2 regions of the Streptomyces sp. NPDC026672 genome follow, and region 2 is predicted to be linked to the other one. Evidence: riboswitches for the same ligand, from Rfam matches in the RefSeq annotation. Region 2 holds a riboswitch; the other holds the start of a gene.
What was found. A riboswitch is a leader RNA that binds a small molecule or an ion and turns the genes downstream of it on or off. The one in region 2 is predicted to bind glycine.

Region 1 (4,408 bases), on a different contig from region 2:
AAGTCCAGCTGCCGCGGGTACGCCGACCAGCCCGCGATGATCACCTTCGGGCGGTGCTCCCGCGCGAGCTTCTCCAGCTCGGCCATGTCGACCAGACCGGTCGCCGGGTCGACGTGGTAGGCGACCACGTCGAACTGCTTGCCGGAGAAGTTCAGCCGCATCCCGTGGGTGAGGTGGCCGCCGTGGGCCAGGTCCAGGCCGAGGATCGTGTCGCCGGGCTGGGCCAGCGCGAACAGGGCCGCCTGGTTGGCGGAGGCGCCGGAGTGCGGCTGGACGTTGGCGTACTCGGCGCCGAACAGCTCCTTGAGCCGGTCGATCGCGATCTGCTCGGTGACGTCGACGTGCTCGCAGCCGCCGTAGTAGCGGCGGCCCGGATAGCCCTCGGCGTACTTGTTGGTGAGGACCGAGCCCTGCGCCTCCATGACCGCGAGCGGAGCGAAGTTCTCCGACGCGATCATCTCCAGCGTGGACTGCTGGCGGCGCAGCTCGGCGTCGACCGCGGCGGCCACGTCCGGGTCGAGCTCGTGCAGGGGGGTGTTCAGAAGCGACATGCGGTCGGTGACTCCTCAGCCGGCGGTGTGGGCGGCGTACTCGTCGGCGGAGAGCAGGTCGGCCGGCTCCTCCGTGACGCGCACCTTGAACAGCCAGCCGCCCTCGAAGGGGGCCGAGTTCACCAGCGACGGGTCGTTCACCACGTCCTCGTTGATCTCCGTGATCTCACCGGTGACGGGCGAGTAGAGGTCGCTGACGGACTTGGTCGACTCCAGCTCGCCGCAGGAGTCGCCCGCGGTCACCGCGGAGCCGACCTCGGGGAGCTGGGCGTAGACGACGTCGCCGAGCGCGTTGGCGGCGAACTCGGTGATCCCGACCGTCGAGACGCCGTCCTCGGCGACCGACAGCCACTCGTGTTCCTTGCTGTAGCGCAGCTGCTGGGGGTTGCTCATGGCCTGAATTCTCCTGTACGCGGGGATGTGCTGGTGAAAAGGGGGGATCGTCGGCCCGCTCGGGGCCGCAGGCCCGCGCGCGGGTGACCGCGCCCGGTGTCCGCTTCCGTTCCGCTTCCGGGTCTGCTTCCGGTTCTACGGTTCTACTTGCGGCGCTTGTAGAAGGGCAGCGCCACGACCTCGTAGGGCTCGTGGCTGCCCCGGATGTCGACGCCGACGCCGGCCGTGCCCGGCGCCGCGTGCGCCGCGTCGACGTACGCCATGGCGATGGGCCGGCCCAGCGTGGGGGAGGGGGCGCCCGAGGTGACCTCGCCGACCACCGCCCCGCCCGCGACGACCGGGTACCCGGCGCGCGGCACCCGGCGGCCCTCGGCGACCAGGCCGACCAGGACGCGCGGCGGGTCGGTCTCCGCGCGGGAGGCGGCCTCGGTCAGCGCCTCGCGGCCCACGAAGTCGCCCTCCTTGCCGAACTTCACGACCCGGCCGAGCCCCGCGTCGAACGGGGTCAGGGCGGTGGTCAGCTCGTGCCCGTACAGCGGCATGCCCGCCTCCAGGCGCAGCGTGTCGCGGCAGGACAGCCCGCAGGGCACGAGGCCGGCGGCCTCGCCCGCCTTGGTCAGCGCGTGCCACAGCTCGACGGCGTGCTCCGGCGCCACGAACAGCTCGAAGCCGTCCTCGCCGGTGTAGCCGGTCCGCGCGATCAGCGCGGGGACGCCGGCGACGGTGCCGGGCAGACCCGCGTAGTACTTCAGGCCGTCCAGGTCGGCGTCCGTGAGCGACGCGAGGATCGCCGGGGACTCGGGGCCCTGGACGGCGAGCAGCGCGTAGGCGTCGCGGTCGTCGCGCACCTCGGCGTCGAAGCCCGCGGCGCGTTCGACGAGTGCGTCCAGGACCACCTGGGCGTTGGAGGCGTTGGCCACGACCATGTACTCGGTCTCGGCCAGGCGGTAGACGATCAGGTCGTCCAGGATGCCGCCGTCGGCCCGGCAGATCATCGTGTAGCGGGCCCGGCCCACGGCGACGGAGGCGATGTCGCCGACCAGGGCGTAACCCAGCAGCGCGGCGGCCTGCGCGCCGGTGACCGTGATCTCGCCCATGTGCGACAGGTCGAAGAGACCGGCCCGGGTCCGCACGGCGACGTGCTCGTCACGCTCGGAGCCGTAGCGCAGGGGCATGTCCCAGCCGGCGAAGTCGGTCATCGTCGCGCCGAGCGAACGGTGCAGCGCGTCGAGCGCGGTGCGGCGGACTCCGGGGGATGCTGCGGATTCGGTGCTGCTCATCGGACGGTCGTCTCCCAGGAAAGGACGGGCGAGGTCGTTCCTCCCCATCTGTCATCGGGACCTGAGAGGTTCGCCATGACCGCCGACACGGGCGGGTCAGGACTTGCACCTTGGGTGGGGCCGCTGTCGCAGCGGCCCGCTTTTCAGATGTGCCTCGCCCGCGCGGTAACGGGGCCTGAGAGATTCAAGGGAGGGACTTGCTCCTTCGGCGCCCCGGTCGGCGTGCGGCCGGGGACTCTCCCGCGCGGATTCAAACGGCCGATATGCAGTTGGCGCGCACATCATCGCACGCCCGGCGCGCGGGCGGCAGGCCCCACTTTCCGTGACCGAGCTGTGGCAGTACGCGGACGAAACCAGAGACACCGGGCATTACCTTCTCTTTACACTCGACGGGCAGGGGATCTCCGAGCCCCAGGGGAGGACGATCACGGTGAACAGGACCACGGCGTACGCCACGACCACGGGCCTAGCGCTGCCGAAGCGCCCCGCAGCACCGACCCGCGCGCGCTGGGCCGAGTTCCCGGCCCCCGTCGTCCGCGACCTGCGCGAGCGCGCGGGACACAGCACACGCGAGCTGCTGTTCGGACCCCGCGACCTGGTGGTCGTCACCGGCCTTCCGGGCAGCGGCAAGTCGACCCTGATGCACCGCGCGGTCGAGGGCCGGCGCGTCGACTCCCAGGACACCCGCGACCGCTGGGAGCACCGCCTCCCGCGGTTCGTGCCCTACGCGCTTTACCGCCCCTTGGTCCGGCTGGCCCACTACGCCGGGCTGCGCCGCGCCCTGCGCTCCGGTGAGGGCGTCGTCGTGCACGACTGCGGCACCCAGCGCTGGGTGCGCGGCTGGCTGACCCGCGAGGCCCGGCGCCGCGGCGGCACCCTGCACCTGCTGTTCCTGGACGTCGGCGCGGACACCGCGCTCGCCGGGCAGCGCGAGCGCGGCCGGGGCGTCTCCCGCTACGCGTTCCTGCGCCACCGCACGGCCGCCGGCCGCCTCCTGCGCTCGGTGGAGCGGGGGCGGCTGCCCGAGGGCTGCGGTTCGGCGGTGCTGCTCGACCGGGACGCCGCCGACGTGCTGCACCGGATCGGATTCGGGGAGTGAGGCACTGTCGGCGGCACCCGCTAGCCTTTTCAGCCAGACCCGTGGTTCCCAGCAGGCGGTAGGCACATGGACTTCCCGGCGGACATCCCCGCTGACTTCCCGGCACAGGCACACCCCCAGCCGCACGGCGGATGGCCCGGCAACGAACTGGAGGAGGTCCTCTCGGCGTCCCTCGGCGTGCCCTCGGCCGGCGGCCGCATCATCGAGGTCCTGGGCCGCAGCTTCGTCTGGATACCCCTGCCCTCCGGGGGCGGCCCGGACAGCGGCTCGCTGGACCTGCCCACGGTGGACATCGACGGCCAGGCGTACGTCCCGGTGTTCAGCTCCGAGGAGCAGTACCGCCAGGTCGTCGGCGCCCACCTCTCGTTCACCATCGCCCCCGCCGTCGAGTTCGCCCGCGGGCTGCCCCCGCAGGTCGGACTGGCCGTCAACCCCGGCGGCGTGGTCGGGGTGCCGCTGCCGCCGGAGGCCGTCGCCGAGATCTGCCGCGCGGGCAGCACCCCGCTCGACGGCCCGGCGGTCGGCGGCCGGGTCCGCCTCTTCGAGCCCGACTGGCAGGACGACCCGGTCGACTTCCTCTCCGCCGCCGCGGCCGAGTTCGCCGCGACGGGCGTGGTCGCCACGGCCCGCCGCTGCCTCGCCGCGATCGAGACGGCGGAGCCGGTGCTGTTCATCGGCGTCGAACTCTCCCAGTGGGAGGGCGACCTGCGGGCCCTGCCCCTGGACGCCCTGGGCAAGGCGCTCGGCGCGGTCCCCGTGCCCTGGCCGGTCAACCTGGTCCTGCTGGACGTCGCGGACGACCCGGTCGCCCACTGGATGCGGGAGAACGTCCGCCCCTTCCACCAGCACGGCCACTGAGGACCCCGCCGGGAGGGCCGCGACGGGCCCTCCTCGGTGCGCGGGCCCGGCACGGTCGGCCGCGCGGTTCCCCGCGCCCCTTCCGGCCGCGGCCGAGGGGCCACGGCCGGTGGGCGCATAAGCTGTCCCCCGACACGGGGTGACTCATCGAGGGGCGGTACCACACGTGAGCGCGAGCCGCAGCGCCGGCGTCGAACACATGCTGCGCCAGGTCACGCCCGGGCGCT
Region 2 (4,408 bases):
CTTCTACGCCTCGGTGGAGCAGGCGTCCAAGCCGAGCCTGCGCGGGAAGGCCGTCGTCGTGGGCGGGCTCGGGCCGCGCGGGGTGGTCGCCACCGCCTCGTACGAGGCGCGGGTGTTCGGGGTCCACTCGGCGATGCCCATGGCGCAGGCGCGCAGGCTGGCGCCGAACGCCGCCTACCTCACGGCCCGGTTCGGGTTCTACCGGCTGATCAGCGAGCGGGTGATGGCGCTGCTGCGGGAGCTGTCGCCCCTGGTGGAGCCGCTGAGCCTGGATGAGGCGTTCGTGGACCTGGAGGCCGGGGGCGCGGCCCGGGACGAGGCGTCGGCGCTGGTGGCCGGGCAGAAGCTGCGCGAGGACATACGGACGGTCACGGGGCTCACCGGGTCGGTGGGGCTCGCGGCCTCCAAGATGCTCGCCAAGATCGCCTCAGAGCGGGCCAAGCCGGACGGGCTGGTGCTGATCGAACCGGGCACGGAGCGGGCGCTGCTCGGTCCGCTGTCGGTGCGGACCCTGCCGGGGGTGGGGCCGGCGACGGGCGACCACCTGCGGCGGGCCGGGATCACCACGGTCGAGGAGCTGGCGGAGGCGGGGGAGGACGAGCTGGTGCGGCTGGTGGGCAAGGCGCACGGGCATGGGCTGTACGCGATGGCGCTGGCGCACGACGAGCGGCCCGTGGTGGCGGAGCGGGAGACCAAGTCGGTGTCGGTCGAGGACACCTACGACGTGGACATCCACGACCGGCTGCGGGTCGGGCTGGAGGTGCAGCGCCTCGCGGACCGGTGTGTGCGGCGGCTGCGCGGGGCCGGCCTTTCGGGACGGACGATCGTGCTCAAGGTGCGCAGGTACGACTTCTCGACGCTGACCCGGTCGGAGACGCTCCGGGGTCCCACGGACGATCCGGCGGTGGTCCGGGAGGCGGCGGCGCGGCTCCTGGACTCCGTGGACACGACCGGTGGGGTGCGGCTGCTCGGGGTGGGCGTCTCGGGGCTGGCCGACTACACGCAGGAGGACCTGTTCGCACAGGCGGCGGGCGAGCGGGCGGACACGGCGGACACGGCCGCCGAGGAGGAGGCCGAGGCCGCGCCCGTCGTCCGGGAGGCGGCGCCGGCCGAACGCCGCTGGCCGCCGGGCCGTGACGTTCGGCACACCGAGCACGGCCACGGCTGGGTGCAGGGCAGCGGTCTGGGCCGGGTCACGGTCCGCTTCGAGACCCCGGACTCCGGTCCGGGCCGGGTGCGGACGTTCCGGACGGATGATCCCGCGTTGGAACCGGCCGATCCGCTGCCGCTGGTGCCGGGAGGTCCGGGAGGCTCAGGAGACGCGGGGGACGAGGACGCGGGGCTGGAGGGAGCAGCCGTGCGGGGCGGAGGTGACATCGGCGGCGGGGGCGGGTGAGGCGGGTGCGCTCGGCGGAGGGCGGGAGTCCGGGCGGGGACGTTGCTCCGTACGGGGACCGCGGCGGTGGGGGAAGCCGGAGAGCGTCCGTGGTGGACGTGCCGCGGGCCCCGGGGGTCAGGCGTCTTCCTTGCCCGCGACCTTGCCGAAGTCCCGGTCGGGGACCGTGGACGACGGCAGGGCCACGTCGAGGCCGTAGTGGTGGTAGAGCTGGAGCTCCTGCTCCGGGGAGAGGTGACGGCCCACGCCGAAGTCGGGGGCGTCCTTGATCAGGGCGCGTTCGAAGGGGACCCGGAGGGTGCCCTCGACCAGTTCGCTCGGTTCGAGCGGGACGAAGGCGTCGCGCGAGAAGAGACCGGTCCGTATGGCCGCCCACTCCGGCACACCCGTCGCGTCGTCGAGGTACACCTCGTCGATCGTGCCGATCTTGGTGCCGTTGCGGTCGAACGCCTTGCGGCCGATCAGGTGGCGCGGATCGATGTCGGTCTGCACGGGCCCTCCTCATGCTCACAAAGCCTCTGTAGGCACTACAAAAGTGCACAATCGGCCATGCGGCCACTCGAAAGCCGGTCATTGACCCCGCTGGTAGGCTGATGAGCGGCTGCCGACCCCGTGCGGGAGAGTCCTCCGGAGATCGTCGGAGGCGCCGAAGGAGCAAATCCTCCCCGGAATCTCTCAGGCCCACGTACCGCACGGACGAGGTCACTCTGGAAAGCAGGGCGGACGTCGACGGCGTCCGCTCTCACCGACGGTGAAAGCCGGGGCCCACGGGCCTCCGGTGAAGCTCTCAGGTCGAGATGACAGAGGGGGAGGCCGTCGGGGTGCCCGCGCCGGGGTGCCCCTCGAAGGTCGCGTCAGACCAGGAGGCCTCCGCCATGACCGCCGATCGCATTCCGCTCGCAGCACTCGAGCGGGGCACACCGTTCGAGGACCGCCACATCGGGCCCGACCCGGAGGCGCGGGCCAAGATGCTCGCCCAGGTGGGCTACGGCTCGCTGGACGAGCTCACCGCGGCCGCCGTCCCGGACGTCATCAAGAACGCCGACACGCTGGACCTGCCCGGCGCCCGGACCGAGGCCGAGGTGCTGGCCGAGCTGCGCTCCCTCGCGGACCGCAACCAGGTGCTCGGCTCGATGATCGGCCTGGGCTACTACGGCACCTTCACCCCGCCCGTCGTCCTGCGCAACGTCATGGAGAACCCGGCCTGGTACACGGCCTACACGCCGTACCAGCCGGAGATCTCCCAGGGCCGCCTGGAAGCGCTGCTGAACTTCCAGACCATGGTCGCCGACCTCACCGGCCTGCCCACCTCCGGCGCCTCCCTGCTGGACGAGGGCACCGCCGCGGCCGAGGCGATGGCGCTGTCCCGGCGCATGGGCAGGAACAAGAAGGGCCTCTTCCTGATCGACGCGGACGCGCTGCCGCAGACCGTCGCCGTCATCGAGACCCGCGCGGAGCCGACCGGCGTCGAGGTCGTCGTCGCCGACCTCAGCGACGGCATCCCGGCCGAGATCGCCGCGCGCGAGATCAACGGCGTGCTGCTCCAGTACCCGGGCGCCTCCGGTGCCGTACGCGACCTCAAGCCGGTCATCGAGCAGGCGCACGAACTCGGCGCCCTCGTCACCGTCGCCGCCGACCTGCTCGCCCTCACCCTGCTGACCCCGCCCGGGGAGCTGGGCGCCGACATCGCCGTGGGCACCACGCAGCGCTTCGGTGTGCCGATGGGCTTCGGCGGACCGCACGCCGGCTACATGGCCGTGCACGAGAAGTTCGCGCGCAGCCTGCCCGGCCGGCTCGTGGGCGTCTCCGTCGACGCCGACGGCAACAAGGCGTACCGGCTCGCCCTCCAGACGCGTGAGCAGCACATCCGCCGTGAGAAGGCGACCAGCAACATCTGCACCGCGCAGGTGCTGCTCGCGGTGATGGCCGGCATGTACGCCGTGTACCACGGGCCCGACGGGCTGACCGGCATCGCGCGCCGCACCCACCGCTACGCCACGGTCCTCGCCGCCGGGCTCACCGCGGGCGGCGTCGAGCTCGTCCACGGCGCCTACTTCGACACCCTGACCGCCAAGGTCGCGGGCCGGGCCGCCGAGGTCGTGGCCGCCGCCCGCGACAACGGGGTCAACCTGCGCCTCGTCGACGCCGATCACGTCTCGATCGCCTGCGACGAGACCACGGACCGGGCCCACCTGGGCGCCGTGTGGGCCGCGTTCGGCGTCGAGGGCGACATCGAGGCGCTGGACGCCACCGCCGAGGAGACCCTGCCCGCCGGTCTGCTGCGCACCTCCGGGTTCCTCACCCACCCGGTCTTCCACCAGCACCGCTCCGAGACCGCGATGCTGCGCTACCTGCGCAGACTGGCCGACCGCGACTACGCGCTCGACCGCGGCATGATCCCGCTGGGCTCCTGCACCATGAAGCTCAACGCGACCACCGAGATGGAGCCGGTCACCTGGCCCGAGTTCGGACAGCTGCACCCCTTCGCGCCCGCCGAGCAGGCCGAGGGCTACCTCACGCTCATCCGCGAGCTGGAGGAGCGCCTCGCCGAGGTCACCGGCTACGACAAGGTCTCCCTCCAGCCGAACGCCGGTTCGCAGGGCGAGCTGGCCGGTCTGCTCGCGGTCCGCGGATACCACCGCGCCAACGGCGACGAGCAGCGCACCGTCTGCCTCATCCCGTCCTCCGCGCACGGCACCAACGCGGCCAGCGCCGTGATGGCCGGCATGCGGGTCGTCGTCGTGAAGACCGCCGAGGACGGCGAGGTCGACGTCGAGGACCTGCGGGCCAAGATCGAGCAGCACCGTGACGAGCTGGCCGTGCTGATGATCACCTACCCGTCGACGCACGGGGTGTTCGAGGAGCACGTCGCCGACATCTGCGCCCAGGTCCACGAGGCGGGCGGCCAGGTGTACGTCGACGGCGCCAACCTCAACGCCCTGGTCGGCCTCGCCAAGCCGGGCCACTTCGGCGGCGACGTCTCGCACCTGAACCTGCACAAGACGTTCTGCA

Region 1: linked by a shared signal. The riboswitch ahead of gcvT (glycine cleavage system aminomethyltransferase GcvT) and the one ahead of gcvP (aminomethyl-transferring glycine dehydrogenase) in region 2 are both predicted to bind glycine.

The regions. Positions count from the first base shown of each region.
Region 1 covers NZ_JBEZXS010000041.1:30,753-35,160, forward strand. Annotated here, with positions in the region: gene glyA (serine hydroxymethyltransferase) at 1-551, opposite strand, end outside; gene gcvH (glycine cleavage system protein GcvH) at 567-944, opposite strand; gene gcvT (glycine cleavage system aminomethyltransferase GcvT) at 1,088-2,224, opposite strand; glycine riboswitch at 2,378-2,477, opposite strand; gene AB0F77_RS34185 (AAA family ATPase) at 2,655-3,323, shown strand; gene AB0F77_RS34190 (enhanced serine sensitivity protein SseB) at 3,390-4,181, shown strand; gene AB0F77_RS34195 (enhanced serine sensitivity protein SseB C-terminal domain-containing protein) at 4,348-4,408, shown strand, end outside.
Region 2 covers NZ_JBEZXS010000051.1:9,039-13,446, forward strand. Annotated here, with positions in the region: gene AB0F77_RS36995 (DNA polymerase IV) at 1-1,396, shown strand, start outside; gene AB0F77_RS37000 (PRC-barrel domain-containing protein) at 1,514-1,888, opposite strand; glycine riboswitch at 2,002-2,097, shown strand; gene gcvP (aminomethyl-transferring glycine dehydrogenase) at 2,272-4,408, shown strand, end outside.